2 regions of the Klebsiella ornithinolytica genome follow, and region 2 is predicted to be linked to the other one. Evidence: predicted binding sites of a transcription regulator. Region 2 holds the regulator's gene; the other holds the start of a gene.
What was found. Region 2 encodes sigma-54, which starts transcription at its own class of promoters, with help from an activator protein. Its sites were predicted from a motif close to GTTGGCACANNTTTCGCTNT; they were not measured.

Region 1: a site for sigma-54 is predicted at 6,888-6,907, ahead of hydN (electron transport protein HydN). Genes of this name have one in related genera too.

What each region holds. Positions count from the first base shown of each region.
Region 1 is NZ_CP130153.1:1,102,145-1,111,985, forward strand. Features, by position in the region: gene hycE (formate hydrogenlyase subunit HycE) at 1-118, shown strand, start outside; gene Q1L34_RS05260 (formate hydrogenlyase complex iron-sulfur subunit) at 128-670, shown strand; gene Q1L34_RS05265 (NADH-quinone oxidoreductase subunit B family protein) at 670-1,437, shown strand; gene Q1L34_RS05270 (formate hydrogenlyase maturation HycH family protein) at 1,434-1,844, shown strand; gene hycI (hydrogenase maturation peptidase HycI) at 1,837-2,307, shown strand; gene Q1L34_RS05280 (6-phospho-beta-glucosidase) at 2,621-4,045, opposite strand; gene ascF (PTS cellobiose/arbutin/salicin transporter subunit IIBC) at 4,074-5,516, opposite strand; gene Q1L34_RS05290 (LacI family DNA-binding transcriptional regulator) at 5,783-6,796, shown strand; gene hydN (electron transport protein HydN) at 6,944-7,471, shown strand; gene hypF (carbamoyltransferase HypF) at 7,484-9,718, shown strand; gene Q1L34_RS05305 (HoxN/HupN/NixA family nickel/cobalt transporter) at 9,715-9,841, shown strand, end outside.
Region 2 is NZ_CP130153.1:549,403-559,243, forward strand. Features, by position in the region: gene elbB (isoprenoid biosynthesis glyoxalase ElbB) at 1-547, shown strand, start outside; gene mtgA (monofunctional biosynthetic peptidoglycan transglycosylase) at 544-1,269, shown strand; gene npr (PTS phosphocarrier protein NPr) at 1,331-1,603, opposite strand; gene rapZ (RNase adapter RapZ) at 1,600-2,454, opposite strand; gene ptsN (PTS IIA-like nitrogen regulatory protein PtsN) at 2,500-2,988, opposite strand; gene hpf (ribosome hibernation promoting factor) at 3,061-3,348, opposite strand; gene rpoN (RNA polymerase factor sigma-54) at 3,371-4,804, opposite strand; gene lptB (LPS export ABC transporter ATP-binding protein) at 4,852-5,577, opposite strand; gene lptA (lipopolysaccharide ABC transporter substrate-binding protein LptA) at 5,584-6,129, opposite strand; gene lptC (LPS export ABC transporter periplasmic protein LptC) at 6,098-6,673, opposite strand; gene kdsC (3-deoxy-manno-octulosonate-8-phosphatase KdsC) at 6,670-7,236, opposite strand; gene kdsD (arabinose-5-phosphate isomerase KdsD) at 7,251-8,255, opposite strand; gene Q1L34_RS02650 (calcium/sodium antiporter) at 8,252-9,229, opposite strand; gene mlaF (phospholipid ABC transporter ATP-binding protein MlaF) at 9,441-9,841, shown strand, end outside.

The sequences.
Region 1 (9,841 bases), 550 kb from region 2:
CTACTCCTGTACCGACCGCATGACCGTGGTCGATGTGCGGAAGAAAAAAAGCAAAGTGGTGCCGTACAAAGAGCTGGAGCGCTACAGCATCGAGCGTAAAAACTCGCCGCTGAAATAAGGAATCGCCATGTTTACCTTTATCAAAAAAGTGATCAAAACCGGCAACGCGACGCACGCCTATCCGCTGGAGCCGATGCCGGTAGATAAAAACTTTCGCGGCAAACCGGAACATACGCCGCAGCAGTGTATCGGCTGCGCGGCCTGCGTGAACGCCTGCCCGTCGAACGCGCTGACGGTGGAAACGGACCTGGTGACGCGCGAGCTTGCCTGGCAGTTCAACCTCGGGCGCTGCATCTTCTGCGGTCGCTGCGAAGAGGTGTGCCCGACGGCGGCCATCAAGCTGTCGCAGGAGTATGAACTGGCGGTGTGGAAGAAAGAGGATTTCCTCCAGCAGTCGCGCTTTGCCATTTGCCATTGCCGGGTGTGCGAACGCCCGTTCGCCGTACAAAAAGAGATCGACTACGCCATCGCGCTGCTCGGGCACAACGGAGATACTCGCGCCGAGCTGCATCGCGAAAGCTTCGAGACCTGCCCGGAGTGTAAACGCCAGAAGTGCCTGGTGCCGTCCGATCGTATTGAACTGACTCGTCATATGAGAGAGGCCAGCTGATGAGCAATTTACCAGGCCCGCGCGATGAAAACGGCATTCCGCTGCCGATGACGGTGGAGGAGTCCATCGCCAGCATGAAGGCATCGCTGCTGAAGAAAATTAAGCGTTCCGCCTATGTCTATCGCGTGGACTGCGGCGGCTGCAACGGCTGCGAAATCGAGATTTTCGCCACCCTGTCACCGCTGTTTGATGCCGAACGCTTTGGGATCAAAGTGGTGCCGTCACCGCGCCATGCCGATATTCTGCTGTTTACCGGCGCGGTGACCCGCGCCATGCGTTCACCGGCGCTGCGTGCCTGGCAGTCGGCGCCGGATCCGAAAATCTGCATCTCCTACGGCGCCTGCGGCAACAGCGGCGGTATCTTCCACGACCTTTACTGCGTCTGGGGCGGAACCGACAAAATTGTCCCGGTGGACGTCTATATTCCGGGCTGTCCGCCGACGCCTGCCGCCACGCTATATGGCTTTGCGATGGCGCTGGGTCTGCTGGAACAGAAAATTCACGCCCGTCTGCCGGGCGAGCAGGATGACAAAGCGGCGGAAATTCTCCACCCCGGCATGGTGCAGCCGCTGCGGGTGCGCATCGATCGTGAAGCGCGTCGCCTGGCGGGCTATCGCTATGGCCGCCAGATTGCCGATGACTACATGCGTCTGCTGGCGCAGGGCGATAGTCAGGTGGTGCGCTGGCTGGAGGCGGAGAAAGATCCGCGTCTGACTGAGATCGTCACCCATCTGAACCAGGTGGTCGAGGGGGCGCGTATCCGATGAGCGAGACGGTGGTGTTCAGTCAGCTGAGCCGTAAATTTATTGATGAGAACGACGCGACGCCCGATCAGGCGCAACAGGTGGTCTATTACAGCCTGGCGATTGGCCACCACCTCGGCGTCATCGACTGCCTGGAGGCAGCGCTAAGCTGCCCGTGGCAGGACTATCTGGCGTGGATTGCCACTCTCGAAGAGGGCAGCACAGCACGGCGTAAAATGGAGGGCGTGCCGAAGTACGGCGAGATAGTGATCGACAGCAATCATGTCACGATGCTCGCCAACGCCTTCGATAAAGCGCAGGCCCGGCAGACCGCCGAACAGCAGGCGTGGAGCAAAACGATGCTCAGCATGCTGCACGATATTCACCAGGAAAGCGCCATCTATCTGATGGTGAGGAGACTCCGTGACTGATGTTTTACTTTGTGTTGGCAACAGCATGATGGGCGATGATGGCGCAGGCCCGCTATTGGCGGAGATGTGCGCCGCCAGGCCGGTCGGTGAATGGGTGGTGATCGATGGCGGCAGCGCCCCGGAAAACGACATCGTCGCCATTCGCGAGCTACGTCCCGATCGCCTGCTGATCGTCGATGCTACCGATATGGGGCTCAACCCCGGAGAAATCCGCCTCGTTGACCCGGACGATATTGCCGAAATGTTTATGATGACCACCCACAATATGCCGCTCAACTATCTGATCGATCAGCTGCAAGAGGATGTTGGTGAGGTCATTTTTCTCGGGATTCAGCCGGATATCGTCGGCTTTTATTACCCGATGACCCAGCCAATTAAAGATGCGGTCGAGGTGGTATATCACCAGCTTAGCGGCTGGCAGGGGAACGGCGGTTTTGCACAGCTGGAGGCGGCAGACGCATAGCGTCTGGCATCCGGGCTTACGCGAATGTTTAGCCGGGTCAGGCAATACGCTTTTTCGCCTACGCCATCTCAAGGAGCTAGGGGTGACAAGGCTAACGTGGATGGGTTAATAGCGGGTTGGCTATGCCGCTCAAGCGCTGGTGCGTGGATTTGTTGGCTGTCTGCCGATGAGCGACGCGGAGTATGGCCGCAAACGCGCGCCGCGGCATCTGCGGACCATGCCCGCGCCGGATGGCGGCTAACGCCTTATCCGGCCTACAAAACGACAAAACCGTGGGCCGGTGCAGCCACAGCGCCGCCCGGCAATATATGCTCTACTCGAGGTCTTCGCCGTTGCTGGCAATCACCTTCTTGTACCACCAGAACGATTTTTTACGCTTACGCTCCAGCGTACCGTTGCCGGCATCATCGCGATCGACATAGACAAAGCCATAGCGCTTGCTCATTTCGCCGGTTGAAGCAGAAACCAGATCGATACAGCCCCAGCTGGTGTAGCCCATCACCGGGATCCCGTCCTCAATAGCATCGCGCATCGCTTTGATATGCTCGCGCAAATAGCTGATGCGATAGTCATCGTGAATCTCGCCGTTGGCATCGATCTCGTCCCGGGCGCCGAGGCCGTTTTCGACCAGAAACAGCGGCTTCTGATAGCGGTCATACATCATATTCATGGTGATGCGCAGGCCGAGCGGATCAATGCCCCAGCCCCATTCACTGGCCTTGATGTGCGGGTTTTTCAGCGATTTAACAATGTTTGCCGCATTGGTGTTGTTGGCGTTCATGTCTGCCGACGCGCAGCGAGAGGCGTAATAGCTGAATGAGACAAAATCGACGGTGTTCTTCAGGATCTCGTCATCGGCCGGCTGCTTTTCAATGGTCACGCCTTTTTCGCGGAACACGCGCGCCGAATAAGACGGATAAGCACCGCGCGCCTGTACGTCAATAAAGAAGAGGTTTTCGCGATCTTTCTCCAGCGCCATCCACACATCTTCAGGCTTGCAGGACCAGGGATAAAAATTGCCGCCCGCCAGCATGCAGCCGACCTGGTTATGCGGGTTAACCTCGTGGGCGATTTGGGTCGCCAGCGCGCTGGCGATAAGCTCGTGGTGCGCCGCCTGGTACTTCACCTGTTCCTGGTTCTCTCCCTCTTCAAACACCAGCCCGGCGCCGGAGTAGGGGCTATGGAGCATGATGTTGATTTCATTGAAGGTTAGCCAGTATTTCACCAGCCCGTCGAAGGCTTCAAAGCAGGTGCGGGCGTAGCGGGTAAAGAACTCCACCATTTTACGATTGCGCCATGAACCGTATTCAATGACCAGATGCATCGGTACATCGAAGTGGCAAAGGGTCACCAGCGGCTCAATCCCGTACTTTTTGCACTCTTCAAACAGCGAGCGATAAAAGGCGATCCCTTCTTGATTCGGCTCCAGCTCATCGCCGTTAGGGTACAGGCGGCTCCAGGCAATTGAGGTGCGGAAGACGCTAAAGCCCATCTCCGCCATCAGGGCGATATCCTCTTTATAGCGATGATAAAAATCGATGGCCTCATGGCTCGGGTAAAATTCATCGTCACGCAGCTGAAAACGCTTCTCGAGCCCGAGCTTTACCGGCATGCGGTTCGCGCCATGGGGCAGCGTATCCACGGTGGTCAGCCCTTTGCCGCCCTCGAGATACCCCCCTTCAGACTGGTTTGCGGCCAGCGCGCCGCCCCATAAAAAGCCGTGTGGAAAAGTCGACATGCGTTACCTCGCTTACAAAAAATAGTGTTCAGACGTGTGATGGTCGGGTCGTGGTCTGGCGTGCTCTGGCATCGGCTGCGGCCTCTTCCACCGGGATATCCTCAAAGCCGAGCAGCAGCGTCAGTACGAATGAGAGCACCACCGCCAGCGCCATCACGCCGAAGACCCAGACGATAGACATCGGGTTAGCCGGGTCAAAGAACTGGACGCTGGTGAACAGGCCCGGTGCCGCCATCGAGTGGCTGGCAAGCCCGGCGATACCGGCCACCGCGCCGCAGATAAAGCCGCTGATCAGGCTGGCGATGAGCGGGCGTTTGAGGCGCACCGCGACACCGTACAGCGCCGGTTCGGAGATACCGGCCAGAATGGCGGAGGCCGCGGCCGCCAGCGCAGTCTGGCGCAGCTCCGGATTTTTGGTTTTCCAGGCTACCGCCAGCGATGAGCCGCCCAGCGACAGGTTGGCGCCGATTTCTGACGGCATCACCATCCCTTCTTTACCGGTTTCCGCAATGGTCTGAATAATGGTTGGGGTGAAAACGCGGTGCATCCCGGTCATCACCAGCAGCGGCCACAGGGCGCCCATAATGGCCACCGACAGCCAGCCCAGATAGCTATGAATGGTGTACACCAGCGCGGAGATGGCGCTGCCGATCCAGATCCCGAGCGGGCCTATCAGCAGGATCGCCAGCGGAGCGGCGATCAGCACAATCAGCATCGGCTTGAGGAAGTTTTTCGTCACCGCCGGAGTAATGCGATCGACCCAGCGTTCGATATATGACAGGCACCAGGTCATCACCAGCGCCGGAATAACGGTATAGGTGTATTTCACCGCCGTCACCGGAATAAAGGCGAACTCGACGTGCTCACCCTGGGCCGCTTTGGCCATCAGCTCAATAAAGCTCGGATGGACCAGCACCCCGGCAATGGCAATCGCCAGCGACATATTGGTTTTGAATTTTACCGCCGCAGAGGCGGCGACCATCAGCGGCAGGAAGAAAAAGGCGCCGTCGCCGATGACGGTCAAAATAGTCAACGTGGGCGCACCTTTAGGCAGGACGCCGCTCATCTCAAGGATCATCGCCAGCAGTTTGACCATCGATCCGCCGATGATGGCGGGGATCAGCGGTGACATGGTGCCGATCAGCGCATCGAGGATCCCGGCGCCGATACGCTTTAACGTCAGCGGCGGTTTTCCCTGAGGTTCCGCGGGGCGCATGTTGTCCGGCAGCAGGTTGACCACTTCGCGAAACGCCTGCGATACCGTATTGCCGATGATGACCTGGCACTGATTGTCGCTGCGCACCACGCCAAGCACGCCTTTCAGGCTTTTCAGCGCGGCGCTGTCCACCCGCGCATCATCTTTGACCACAAAACGCAGGCGGGTCATACAGTGGGTGACTGCCGTGATGTTATCCGCCCCGCCTGTTGCCGTCAGAATTTGCTTTGCCAGGGCTGCGTAATTTTTAGACATCGGATTTTATCCTGTTTAATCAATAGGGTACTGGCTGGTTATCGCACCTGAGGATCGTGCGCTATCAGGGATATATAGGAAACCGGTTCCACAAAATCATGATGAGTTTCATTAGTTCTAACAAGATATAAAAAAATCATTTTTTCGTTTTGTGATTTTGATCGCTATGTAAGCCAGCTAAGAATCTGCGCTGAGCGCGAGTCAAAGCTGTAAAACGGCGAGGTGTGCAGTACACTGCGGGCATCTTTTGCAACAGGAAGAACAACATGGCAACGATGCTGGAGGTGGCGAAACGCGCGGGAGTCTCGAAAGCGACCGTTTCCCGGGTACTGTCGGGTAACGGCTATGTCAGCCAGGAAACGAAAGATCGCGTATTTCAGGCCGTGGCGGAAAGCGGCTACCGGCCCAATCTGCTGGCGCGTAATCTGGCGACCAAAAAGAGCCAGACGCTGGGGCTGGTGGTGACCAACACCCTTTATCACGGGGTCTATTTTAGCGAGTTGTTGTTTCACGTTGCGCGGATGACGGAAGACAAGGGACGGCAGCTGATTCTGGCCGACGGCAAGCACAGCGCGGAAGAAGAGCGCGAGGCGATCCAGTACCTGCTCGACCTGCGCTGCGACGCGATTATCATCTATCCGCGTTTTCTCAGCGTTGATGAAATGGACGAAATCGTGGAAAACCAGCCGCAGCCGATTATGGTGCTCAACCGCCGCCTGCGGCGCAACGCCAGCCACTGCGTCTGGTCCGATCAAAAAGCCTCGGCATTTACGGCGGTCGAAAAACTGATTGCCCGCGGCCATCGTGATATCGCGTTTATCACCGGCTCGCTGGATTCGCCTACCGGGATTGAACGCCTTTCCGGCTATAAAGATGCGCTGACGAAACACGGGATTTCGCTGAATAATGAGCTGATCGTTGAGGGCAAGTGGACGCCGGAAAGCGGCGCGGCTGGCGTAGCGACGCTGCGTCAGCGCGATGCCCGTTACAGTGCGCTGGTGGCGAGCAATGACGACATGGCGATTGGCGCGATGAAGCAGCTACATCAGCAGGGCGTGCGGATTCCGGAGCAGGTCTCGGTCATCGGCTTCGATGATATCGTGCTGGCGCCGTATATGGTTCCGGCGCTCTCCAGCGTCAAAATACCGGTGACGGAGATGATCAAGGAGAGTATTAACCGACTGATCTTTATGCTCGACGGCGGCGATTTAAAATATCAGCAAACCTTCCCCGGTGAGCTGCTTGAACGTGACTCGATTGCCCCGGGACCGTTCGCCTGACGTCGTCATCTGTCATCGTCAGATGTGACGATGACAGAATCTGTTCCCCGTCTTTAGGTTATTCATTTCCTTTATTATCAGCGTGATAAAAGTTGGAACGTATTATGCATACTCCGCCGCGTAACCTTCTTACAGCTGGAGAAATGGATGAACCGTTTCATTATTGCCGACGCGAGCAAATGCATCGGCTGCCGCACCTGCGAAGTGGCCTGCGTGGTCTCTCATCAGGAAAATCAGGACTGCGCCGCGCTGACGCCAAAATCCTTCTTACCGCGTATCCATGTGATCAAAGGCGTTAACGTCTCGACGGCCACCGCCTGCCGCCAATGTGAAGACGCGCCGTGCGCCAACGTCTGTCCGAACGGCGCGATCGCCCGGGATAAAGGCTTTATTCACGTGATGCAGGAGCGCTGCATCGGCTGCAAAACCTGCGTGGTGGCCTGTCCCTATGGCGCGATGGAGGTGGTCGTGCGTCCGGTGATTCGTCATAGCGGTGCCGGGCTGAACGTGATGGCGGAAAAAGCGGAAGCCAATAAATGCGATCTTTGCCATCACCGGGAAGAGGGCCCCGCCTGTATAGAGGCCTGCCCGACGCATGCGCTGATTTGCGTGGACCGCAATAAGCTTGAGCAGATGAATAGCGAAAAACGTCGTCGTACGGCGCTGGCCTGGTAAGGCGGCGGCACGATGAACGGAGTGCAGATTCGCATTCGCGGTAAAGTGCAGGGGGTGGGCTTCCGCCCCTTTGTCTGGCAGCTGGCGCAAGAGTCAGCACGCTGCGGCGACGTATGTAACGACGGTGACGGCGTACTGGTGCGCCTGTTGGGCGATGAGGCGGCGTTTCTCGCCGCGCTGACCCGCCGCTGTCCGCCGCTGGCGCGTATCGACAGCGTGGAAACCCGGCCATTTCACTGGCGTACGCTGCCGCAGGATTTCGCCATTCGCGAAAGCGGCGGCGGAAGTATGCGTACCCAGATTGTGCCCGATGCGGCCACCTGCCCGGCATGCCTGGCGGAGATGAACAATCCGCGGGATCGCCGCTATCGCTACCCGTTTATTAACTGTACTCACTGTGGGCCGCGTTTCACCATTATTCGCGCGATGCCCTATGACCGCCCCTTTACCTCGATGGCGCCTTTTCCACTCTGTCCGCGCTGCGAGGCCGAGTACCGCCACCCTGGCGACCGACGTTTTCATGCTCAACCGGTGGCCTGCGCCGACTGCGGCCCGCGTCTGGAGTGGCGCGCGGAAGGCGAGTCGCTGGTCGGAGAAGCGGCATTGCAGGCGGCGATTCATCAGCTACAGGCCGGGCAGATTGTCGCCATCAAGGGCGTGGGCGGTTTTCATCTGGTGTGCGATGCCGGTAATCCGCGCGCGGTGGCGGCGTTACGCACACGCAAACATCGTCCGGCAAAGCCGCTGGCGGTGATGCTGCCGGCGGCGGATAGCCTGCCGGCAGCGGCGCAGGCGTTACTGACGTCACCCGCTGCACCCATCGTATTGATAGAGAAATCGCAGGTCGATGGCCTGTGTGACGACATTGCGCCAGCGCTGAATGAAGTGGGGGTGATGCTGCCATCTAATCCGTTGCAGCATCTGGTTTTGCAGGCGCTGGCGCGCCCTCTGGTGATGACCTCCGGCAACCTGAGCGGACGGCCGCCGGCGATCGCCAACGTCGATGCGCTGCGTGATTTGGCCGGGATTGCCGATGGTTTTCTGCTGCACAACCGCGACATCGTGCAGCGGATGGACGACTCGGTGATGCGGCAAAGTGGTGAAATGCTACGTCGTTCGCGAGGCTATGTGCCTGATGCGATGCCGTTACCGCCGGGGTTTCACGACGTGCCGCCGCTGCTGTGCCTCGGCGCCGATATGAAAAATACCTTTTGTCTGGCGCGCGGAGAGCAGGCGGTACTGAGTCAGCACTTCGGCGACCTCGGCGATGAGGGCGTAGAACAGCAGTGGCATCAGGCGCGGCGTCTGATGCAGGCGGTTTATGGCTTTAACCCCAGCCTGGTGGTCAGCGATACGCATCCGGGCTACCGTTCGACGCAGTGGGCGACCTCGTTGGCGCTGCCGGTTGAGCGCGTCCTGCATCACCATGCCCATGCCGCCGCCTGCCTGGCGGAACACGGCTGGCCGCTGGATGGCGGCGATGTGATTGCCGTGGTCCTCGACGGTATCGGCATGGGGGAAAACGGCGCGCTGTGGGGCGGCGAGTGTCTGCGGGTGAATTACCGGGAGTGTGAACGCCTGGGCGGATTGCCGGCGGTGGCGCTTCCCGGCGGCGACCTGGCGGCTCGTCAGCCGTGGCGTAATCTGCTGGCCCACTGCCTGGCCTACGTTGACGACTGGCAAAACGATGCGCAAACCGCGGCGCTGCGCCAGCACAACTGGCCGCTGCTGGCGCGGGCTATTGACCGGGGAATGAATGCGCCGAAGGCGTCATCCTGCGGACGCCTGTTCGATGCCGTGGCCTGCGCGCTGGGCTGCGCGCCGGACTGCCTGAGCTATGAGGGGGAGGCGGCCTGCCGGCTGGAGGTGCTGGCCACCGCTTGCGATGGCGTTGCGCATCCTGTTCGCCTGCCGTGGCAGGCGGGCGAGCTGGATCTGGCCACCTTCTGGCCGCAGTGGCTGGGATGGCGGGCGAGCCGCGAACAAAAAGCCTGGGCCTTTCATGATGCGCTGGCCTGCGGAGTGGCCGCGATGGCGCGCGATTGTGCAACGTCGCGCGGGATGACTACGTTGGCATTCAGCGGCGGCGTGTTGCATAACCGGCTGCTGGTCTCACGATTGACCTTTTATCTGGCGGATTTTACTCTGCTGTTTCCGCAGCAGCTCCCTGCCGGAGATGGGGCTATCGCGTTTGGTCAGGCGGTCGTGGCCGCAGCCCGCTGGCAGGCTCACAGGGTATCATCATGATAGTGACAATTTTACGCCAGCAGCCGCGTGCCGCTGCGCTGGTGTTGGGACTGGTTGTGGCAAATCTGCTCGCCTGGGGCTGGGCCTGGCAGGCGTTTGGCGATAGCGGCGCGCTGATGGCGG
Region 2 (9,841 bases):
CATCTGTTTCGCCGCGGATAAAGCGCAAACGGACGTGATCAACCACCTGACCGGTGAGCCGATGGCCGAAAGCCGCAACGTTCTGGTGGAGGCTGCGCGTATTGCCCGTGGCGATATCCAGCCTCTGGCTGCGGCCCGGGCTGAAGATCTGGATGCGCTGATTGTCCCTGGCGGGTTTGGCGCGGCGAAGAACCTCAGCAATTTTGCCTCGCAAGGGGCTGAATGCCAGGTCGATAGCGACCTGAAAGCGTTGACGCTGGCGATGCACGAGGCGGGTAAACCGCTGGGCTTTATGTGTATCGCCCCGGCGCTGCTGCCAAAAATTTTCCCGATCCCGCTGCGGATAACCATCGGCACCGATCTTGATACTGCTGAGGTGGTGGAAGAGATGGGCGCAGAACACGTTCCTTGCCCGGTCGATGATATCGTCGTCGATGAAGAACATAAGGTGGTGACGACCCCGGCCTGGATGCTGGCGCAGAACATTGCGGAAGCGGCAAGCGGGATTGAGAAGCTGGTGGCTCGCGTGCTGGCTCTGACTGCATGAGCGTGCGTTCGGCCCCGTTGCGAATGATTAAACGCCTTTTATTGCGCATTCTGCTGATTGCGGCAGCCTTTTGGGGAGGCGGCATCGCGCTCTTTAGCATACTGCCGGTGCCGTTTTCAGCCGTTATGCTCGAGCGACAAATCGGCGCATGGCTGAGCGGTGATTTTCATTATGTCGCCCACTCCGACTGGGTCGGGATGGACGAGATCTCGCCGTGGATGGGGCTGGCGGCAATCGCTGCGGAGGATCAAAAATTCCCTGAACACTGGGGTTTTGATGTCTCAGCGATAGAGAAAGCGCTGGCACACAATGAACGTCAGGAAAACCGCGTGCGCGGCGCCTCCACGCTTTCGCAGCAAACGGCGAAGAACCTGTTCTTGTGGGATGGCCGTAGCTGGTTGCGCAAAGGGCTGGAGGCAGGGTTAACGGTAGGGATTGAGACGGTGTGGAGTAAAAAACGGATTCTGACCGTCTACCTGAATATCGCTGAATTTGGGGAAGGAACGTTCGGCGTCGAAGCGGCGTCCCGGCGCTACTTTCACAAGCCTGCGAGCAAGTTAACGGCTTCTGAAGCGGCGCTCCTGGCTGCGGTATTGCCCAACCCGATTCGCTTTCGCGCCGATGCGCCGTCCGGCTATGTTCGCAGTCGGCAGGCGTGGATCCTGCGTCAGATGCGTCAGCTAGGCGGAGAAGGATTTATGCAGGCGAATAAGCTGAAGTGAGGTCGCGGCAGAAACAATAGCCCCGGTCAGCGTCGTGCAGCCGGGGAAGAGGCGGGAATGTTTAGTCTTCGTCAAAACCGGCGTTGAACAGCGCGATAACCGCTGCCAGCGCCTCGACTTCCTGCGGACCGTTGGCTTCAATCTCGATTTGCCGACCTTTGGCCGAGTCGAGCATCAGCAGGGCAATTACGCTATTGGCCTCCGCTTCCGTCCCCTCGTCGTTGCGCAGCAGGACTTCCGCATCATAATTCTGCATCAGCTCAAACAGCTTCATCGCCGGGCGGGCATGCATCCCCAGTTTATTGGTGATTTCAACGATCTGCTTTACGGTCATGATTTGCGTTTTTCCAGCGTCCGATGACGAGACTGCACGTTCTTACCGCGTGAGCGGAAGTAATCAGCCAGCTGTTCGGCAATGTAGACCGAACGGTGTTTACCGCCGGTACAACCAATCGCCACCGTCAGATAGCTGCGATTATTGGTCTCCAGCATCGGTAACCATAGCTCAAGATAGCTGCGGGTCTGGTAAATAAAATTGTGAACTTCCGTGTGCCGGTCAAGGAAGGCGGCCACCGGCTTATCCAGACCGGTCATTGGACGCAGTTTCGGATCCCAGTGTGGGTTTGGCAGGAAGCGTACGTCAAAGACGTAATCGGCATCAATCGGGATACCGTGCTTAAAGCCAAAGGATTCAAAGACCATGGTCAGCTCACGTTCACGCTTGCCGAGCAGACGGGTACGTAGCATTTCCGCCAGCTCGTGTACCGACATCTCTGAAGTGTCGACGATCAGGTCGGCGCGGGAACGCAGCGGCTCCAGCAGCGCGCTCTCTTCGTCAATCGCGCTTTCCAGCGACAGATTTTTGCTCGATAGCGGATGCAGACGACGGGTGTCGCTGTAGCGGCGGATCAGCGTATTGCGGTCAGCATCAAGGAACAGCAGCTGAGGGGAAAATGCCTCAGGCAGGTTTTTCATCGCCTGTTCAAAGATCTCTGGCGATTCCGGCATGTTACGCACGTCAATGCTGACGGCGGCAGAGATGTTTCTGTCGGCCAGCGATCTCGCCAGCTCAGGCAACAGCACTACCGGCAGGTTATCTACGCAGTAGAAGCCCATATCTTCCAGCGCCCGCAGAGCGACGGATTTCCCCGAGCCTGAGCGGCCGCTGACGATCATCAGTACCATGTACCGTTTCTCCTCAGTACGATAAAGGGTAGGGGGCGACGGCCGTTATACGTCATCGTTGCTTCCTGCTTCGGTGATGATCTCATACAGCTCTTCATCGCTTTGCGCTGCGCGCAGGCGACGGCAAATCGTTTTATCCGCCAGTCGTTTTGCAACCAGAGACAGCGTATGCAGATGGGTTTTGGTCTGGTCAGCCGGGACCAGAAGCGCAAACAGCAGATCGACCGGCTGATTGTCGATGGCATCAAATGCGATCGGAGTCTCCAGCTGGACAAACACGCCAACGGCGCGCAGCGTATCCTCTTCAAGTTTACCGTGCGGAATGGCAATCCCGTTGCCAATCCCGGTACTGCCCATTTTCTCGCGGGTAAGGATCGCCTCAAACACCACCTGCGGCGGCAAACCTAACTGTTTTGCTGCCAGTTCACTGATGATTTCCAGCGCGCGCTTTTTGCTCTGGCAGTGAACCTGGCTACGGGTACATTCCTGGTTAAGGACGTTGCTCAGTTGTAGAGCCGAATCGTTGTTCATCATAATTTCACCTGAGCGCGCCCCTTGCCTGCTACCGATGAAGGCTGGCAGCAGGCAAGGGCGGCGCCCGGACAATTAGTGTTGTTTTAGTTTATCTTTATGTTTTGTTAACTGTCTTGCCAGCTTATCGATGAGTCCATCGATAGCGGCATACATATCCTGCCCTTCCGCACTGGCATGGATTTCGCCACCGTTGACATGCAGATTGGCATCCGCAATTTGCGTCACCTTCTCTACTTTTAACACAATATAGACCTGATTGATCCTGTCGAAAAACTGCTCCAGCTTGCTGAACTTCGCATTAACGAATTCGCGCAGTGCAGGGGTGATCTCGACGTTGTGTCCTGTAATGTTGAGCTGCATAGTGTCTTCCTTATCGGTTGTATCAAACCAGTTGTTTACGCTGGTTAGATGGCGGAATGGATAAAGACTCTCGGTACTTAGCGACGGTACGACGTGCCACCATGATACCCTGTTCGGACAGGATGGTGGTCAGCTTACTGTCACTCAACGGCTTCGCGGGATTCTCCGCGGCGATTAACTTCTTCACCAGCGCACGAATGGCCGTCGACGATGCCTCGCCGCCGCCTTCCGTATTCACGTGGCTGGAAAAGAAATATTTCAGCTCAAAAATACCGCGCGGACTGTGCAGATATTTTTGGGTGGTAACGCGTGAAATGGTGGATTCATGCATTTCGACGGCCTGAGCAATATCCGCCAGCACCATCGGTTTCATGAACTCTTCACCCTGATCGAAGAAGGCCTGCTGCTGTTCGACGATGCAGCGGCTGACGCGCAACAGCGTATCATTGCGGCTTTCCAGACTCTTGATCAGCCAGCGAGCTTCCTGCAGGTTGCTGCGGATAAACTGGCTGTCTGCATCATTGCGCGCGCTATTGCCCATGGCCGCGTAATGCTGATTAATCTTCAGACGTGGGATGCTGTCGGAGTTAAGCTCCACGACCCAGCGGCCGCTGACCTTACGTACCAGCACGTCGGGAATGACGTATTCCGGCTCGCTGGTCTGAATCGACTGACCGGGGCGCGGATCGAGGGACTGGATGAGATTAACGGCTTCTTTCAGCACCTCTTCTTTCAGTCGGGTGACGCGCATCAGGGAGCGGAAATCATGGTTGGCGAGCAGATCGAGATGATCGCTGATGATCAGCCGGGCTTCTTCCAGCCACGGCGTCTCTTTAGCATATTGGGAAAGCTGAACCAGCAGACAGTCGCGCAGATCTTTTGCCGCGACGCCGACCGGGTCAAAGCGCTGGATACGCTTTAGCACCGCTTCCACTTCTTCGAGACCAATGTCGTCATCGTCGATACTCTCGACAATATCTTCCAGCCGAATGGTGAGATAGCCGGTGTCATCAACGGCATCGACAATCGAGGTGGCAATGGCGCGGTCGGTGTCGGTAAACGGCGTCAGTTCAACCTGCCACATCAGGTAATCCTGCAGGCTTTGGGTCGTTTCGCCTTGATAGACAGGCAGCTCGTCGTCCTGGTAATCAACGCCGTTTCCGGACGGGGTGCCGGCGGTGTAGATTTCATCCCAGCTGGCGTCGAGCGGCAGCTCTTCCGGCATATCTTTTTGTTCAAGAGCGTCGACGGTGTCCAGCGATTCGCGGTCCTCGACCTCTTTGGTTTCTACCTCATCGTGAAGATCGGTTTGCTCAAGCAGCGGATTACTCTCCAGCGCCTGCTGGAGTTCTTGCTGGAGTTCTAACGTGGACAGCTGCAGCAGGCGAATAGCCTGTTGCAGTTGTGGCGTCATGGCAAGCTGTTGGCTTAGCCTTAATTGCAAACCTTGCTTCATATTCAGGGCTAATATCTCCGGCTAAAACGTCTGTAACCTCTACCCTATCAGAGTCTGAAGTCTTCCCCAAGATACACGCGCTTAACCTGCTCGTCTTCAAGGATTTGCTGCGGGGTGCCGTGGGCGATCAGGTGGCCCTGGCTGACGATATAGGCGCGTTCGCAGACGGCCAGCGTCTCCCTGACGTTATGGTCGGTGATCAGCACGCCAAGACCGCTGTCGCGCAGATGTTCGATGATGCGTTTGATATCAATAACGGAAATGGGGTCAACGCCGGCAAAAGGCTCATCCAGCAGAATGAATTTCGGATTAGCGGCCAGCGCGCGGGCGATTTCAACGCGGCGGCGTTCACCGCCGGAAAGCGCCTGTCCCAGGCTGTCGCGCAGATGCTCGATGTGAAATTCTTCCATCAGCTCTTTCGCGCGGTCTTCACGCTGCTCGCTGCTGAGATCGTCGCGAATCTGCAAAACCGCCATTAAATTATCGTACACGCTCAGGCGGCGGAAAATGGAAGCTTCCTGCGGCAGATAGCCGATCCCCCGACGCGCGCGGGCATGCAGCGGCAGCAGGCTGATATCTTCATCGTCGATAATAATGTTGCCAGCGTCGCGCGGCACAATGCCGACCACCATGTAGAAGGTCGTGGTTTTACCGGCGCCGTTTGGCCCAAGGAGGCCAACGATCTCGCCAGAGTTCACGGTCAGACTGACATCTTCCACCACGCGGCGGCCTTTATACGCCTTGGCGAGATTCTTTGCGGTTAATGTTGCCATAACGAATTAGTTACCCTTCTTTTGCTGGTTGGTGCTTTTGTCTTGCAGCTGCGAAGGAACCAGAACCGTCGTCACGCGTCCGCCTTTATTGCTGAACGCCTGCATTTTCTGCTCTTTCACCAGATAGGTAATTTTGTCGCCCTGGATGTTGCTATCGATCTGTTCCAGATGCGCATTACCGGTCAGGACGACGAAATCATTCTGCAATTCATAGTGCATTTTTTGCGCGCGGCCTTTCACCGGCTTGCCGTTGTCCTGCATCTGGAAGAAGGTTGCCGGATTACCGTAACCGTCGATCACTTCTTTACCTTTTTCACCGCCAGGACGGGTCACCACCACCTTATCGGCGTTGATTTTAATGGTCCCCTGGGTGACGACGACATTACCGGTGAAGGTGACGACATTGCCCTGCATATCCAGTGACTGCTGATCGGATTCGATGTGAATCGGTTGATCGGTATCGCCGGTTTTTGCCAGTGCCGGCAGGCTGGCGGCCAGTAAGGCGCTGGCGAGCGCAATCTTAAGGCTGAGTTTGTTTGTTCTGAATTTCATAAGAGGTTCTAACCTTTTCAATCAGCTCGGCAGTTTTGCTGCGTAAATTTCCGCGCATTTTCAGGCCGCTGGAATTAAATGTCGTCCCGTACAACGTCACCATGTCATCAGAGGTAACATCTTGCGTCACCAGGTTTATCTGGGCGTTATCCGTCGTAATTTTGCGCAATTGAGAGTCCGCGCTCAGCGCGTCCACCTCTACGTTTCCGTAAAGATACAGCATGCGGTCTTTAGTCAGTTTGGCTTTATCCGCTTTGATAGACCAGGTGGGTACCTTGTTGGTATCAAATGTGGTCATCACCGGTTTGGTGAACCACGAGACTTCCTGGGCGGAAAAATACTCCACGTGCTCAGCGATTAAGCGGTAGTTAAGCGCCCCTTCCGGGCTGTAAACAACGGTGTCGGTATGTTCACTGGTATAGGTCGGGTCATCAGGATTGATCTCTTGCTGAGTGGTATCGTCCGTACCCGCCAGATTCAGGCCGATCAGAATAAGCGCGACCAGCGATAGTAAAATGATAACCCAACGTCTGGTTTTACTCATATTGATTGCCCTTTGGCCTCATCCAGCTTGCCCTGCGCCAATAGTAACAAATCGCAGACTTCGCGTACCGCTCCGCGTCCACCGTTGATGCGGGTAACATAATCTGCGCGCGGTAGCAGCAACGGGTGCGCATCCGCCACTGCCACGCTTAAACCGACCTCGGCCATCACCGGCCAGTCGATCAGGTCATCGCCGATGTAGGCAACTTCGTCCGGGCGAACGGCCAGCTTGCGCAATAATTCGCGAAATGCCAGCAGTTTATCGGACTGCCCCTGATACAGGTGCGTAATACCCAGCGTCTGACAACGATCTTCTACCAGTTTAGCTTTTCGTCCGGTAATAATCGCGACTTCAATACCTGAGGTCAGCGCGCAGCGAATTCCGTAACCGTCGCGAACGTTAAACGCCTTCAGCTCTTCACCGCTGTTGCCCATGTAGATCAGGCCATCGGACAGCACGCCGTCTACGTCGAGGATCAATAAACGGATCTTCGCCGCCCGATCGATAAATTCAGGGCTTACTGGCCCGTAGCAGGTTTCCTGCAGAGCATCAGCATTATTCATTATTTTATCCTTACTTACACTACGCCTGCGCGCAGGAGATCGTGCATATGTACCACACCCAACAGGCGGTCGCCATCGGCAACTAACACACAGGTGATATGGCGAGATTGCATCAGGTTCAGCGCATCGACGGCAAGAATACCGGGGCGAATGCGAATGCCGCCCGGTGTCATGACATCGGCAATACTGGCATTACGCATATCGACCCCGGTATCAAACACCCGGCGCAGGTCGCCATCGGTGAAAATACCGATGATGTTCATGTCATCATCACAGACAGCCGTCATGCCTAAATTTTTACGTGTGATTTCCAGCAGCGCATCGCGCAAGGTGGCCTGCACATTGACGTGCGGGATTTCATCACCCGTATGCATAATATCATTGACCCGCAACAGCAGCTTACGACCCAGTGCGCCGCCAGGGTGCGACAGCGCAAAATCTTCAGCGGTAAAGCCGCGCGCTTCCAGCAGGGCAACCGCCAGCGCATCGCCCATAACCAGCGCGGCGGTGGTGCTGGAGGTCGGGGCCAGCCCTAACGGGCAGGCTTCTTTCAGTACCTTCACGCAAAGATGGATGTCCGCGGCGCGCGCCATGCTGCTTTCCGGACGGCTGGTCATGCAGATAAGAGGCACCTGCAGGCGTTTAAGTACCGGAATCAGCGCCAGGATCTCGTTCGACTCGCCGGAATTCGAGAGCGCGATAACCACATCCTTCGGCGTCACCATGCCTAAATCGCCGTGGGCCGCTTCGCCGGGGTGCACAAAAAACGACGGCGTACCGGTGCTGGCAAACGTCGCCGCCATTTTACGCCCGATATGGCCGGATTTGCCCATCCCCATCACCACGACTTTACCCGCGCAGCGGAAGATCTTCTCGCAGGCATGGGTGAAATCTTCATTAATGTACTGATCGAGTTGAGCCAGACCTTCACGTTCAATTTCCAGAACTTCACGTCCTACCCGTTGAAAGTCAAAATCCGTTGGCAAATCTATTTGCGACATAGTGTTATCCCGATTCATTCAACGAAGAGCGGTGCTGCCCAGTACAGCATCGCTAACCAAACCACAAAACCGCCGACCAGCAGCGCACCCACCAGGCGACCGGGTTGCCATTTGCGACGCCAGCATAGCAGGACGAATATCACGCTGACGAACAGCATCACGGCATAGTCGCGCGTAAAGGCCTCCGGTGCGAATGCTCCCGGGGCGATCAGTGCCGGTAATCCGAGAACCAGGGCGATATTCAGGATATTCGCGCCGATAATATTCCCGATAGCGATATCGTCTTCCCCTTTTCGCGCCCCGGCAATCGTCGTTGCCAGTTCCGGCAGGCTGGTGCCGATCGCCACCACCGTTAAGCCGACGGTGAGCTCGCTGATAGCGAAGTAGTTTGCCAGCACGGTAGCATTATCCACGACCATTCGGGTTGCCATGGGCATCACAATCATGGCTACACCCAGCCAGAGCAGGGCCACGGGAAGCGAACCTTCCCGCGGAAGCTCCGCCATCTGTTCCCGGGTCAGGCTATCGCTGCCCTGACGTTCCGCCAGCCGGGCGATTTTAATCGTAAACAGCAGCCACAGCAGGGCCAGCGCCAGTAAGAAAAGACCGTCCATACGGGACAGTTGCCCATCGTACAGCACAAAGCTTGCCAGCAAACTGACCAGCAACATTAGCGGTAACTCGCGGCGCAGGATATCAGAATGCACGGTAAATGGACGCAACAAGGCAGCGAGGCCGAGTATTAATAATATATTGGTAATATTGGATCCGAGCGCCGTGCCGATCGCCAGATCGGTCTGTCCGTGCAGAGACGCAGCGGCGGAAACGATGATCTCCGGCAGGCTGGTGCCGATACTTACCACCGTCATCCCGATAATGAGCGGGGGGATCCCTATCATGCGGCAAAGTATTGAAGCGGCGTAGACCAGACGATCGGCGCTGTAGACTACCAGCAGTAAACCAATTATTAACAGAGCCGTCGCTAAGAGCATCTAAAGTCCTTTCTTCAGGTATAATCGTTGATTCGCTGTAGCGGTCCATCTGCAGCGTAACGAATTCTTAATTTTGACTTTATGTTTGTCAAAAGTAAAACAAATGCCAGCTTTCGCTAACCCAGGCAGGTAAGATTCTGTAAAAATGTTGGGTTTGTGGCGAAGGTACGCGCCATGCTTAGCCCGAGGGATGTTTAGTAAGGATGATTTTATGAGCCAAACTCTGGCGAATTTGGTCGAAGTACGCGGTATCCGCTTCTCTCGCGGCGATCGCGTCATCTTTGACGATATCTCGCTGTCAGTGCCGCGCGGTAAGATCACGGCGATTATGGGACCATCGGGGATCGGTAAAACGACGCTGCTGCGCCTGATCGGTGGGCAGATCCCGCCGGATAAAGGTGAGATCCTGTTCGATGGTGAAAACGTGCCGCAGATGTCACGCTCGCGCCTGTATACCGTGCGTAAGCGCATGAGCATGCTGTTCCAGTCCGGAGCACTGTTCACCGATATGAACGTGTTCAATAACGTAGCCTACCCGCTACGTGAACATACGCGTTTGCCGGAGGCGTTACTGCATACGACCGTCATGATGAAGCTTGAAGCGGTCGGGCT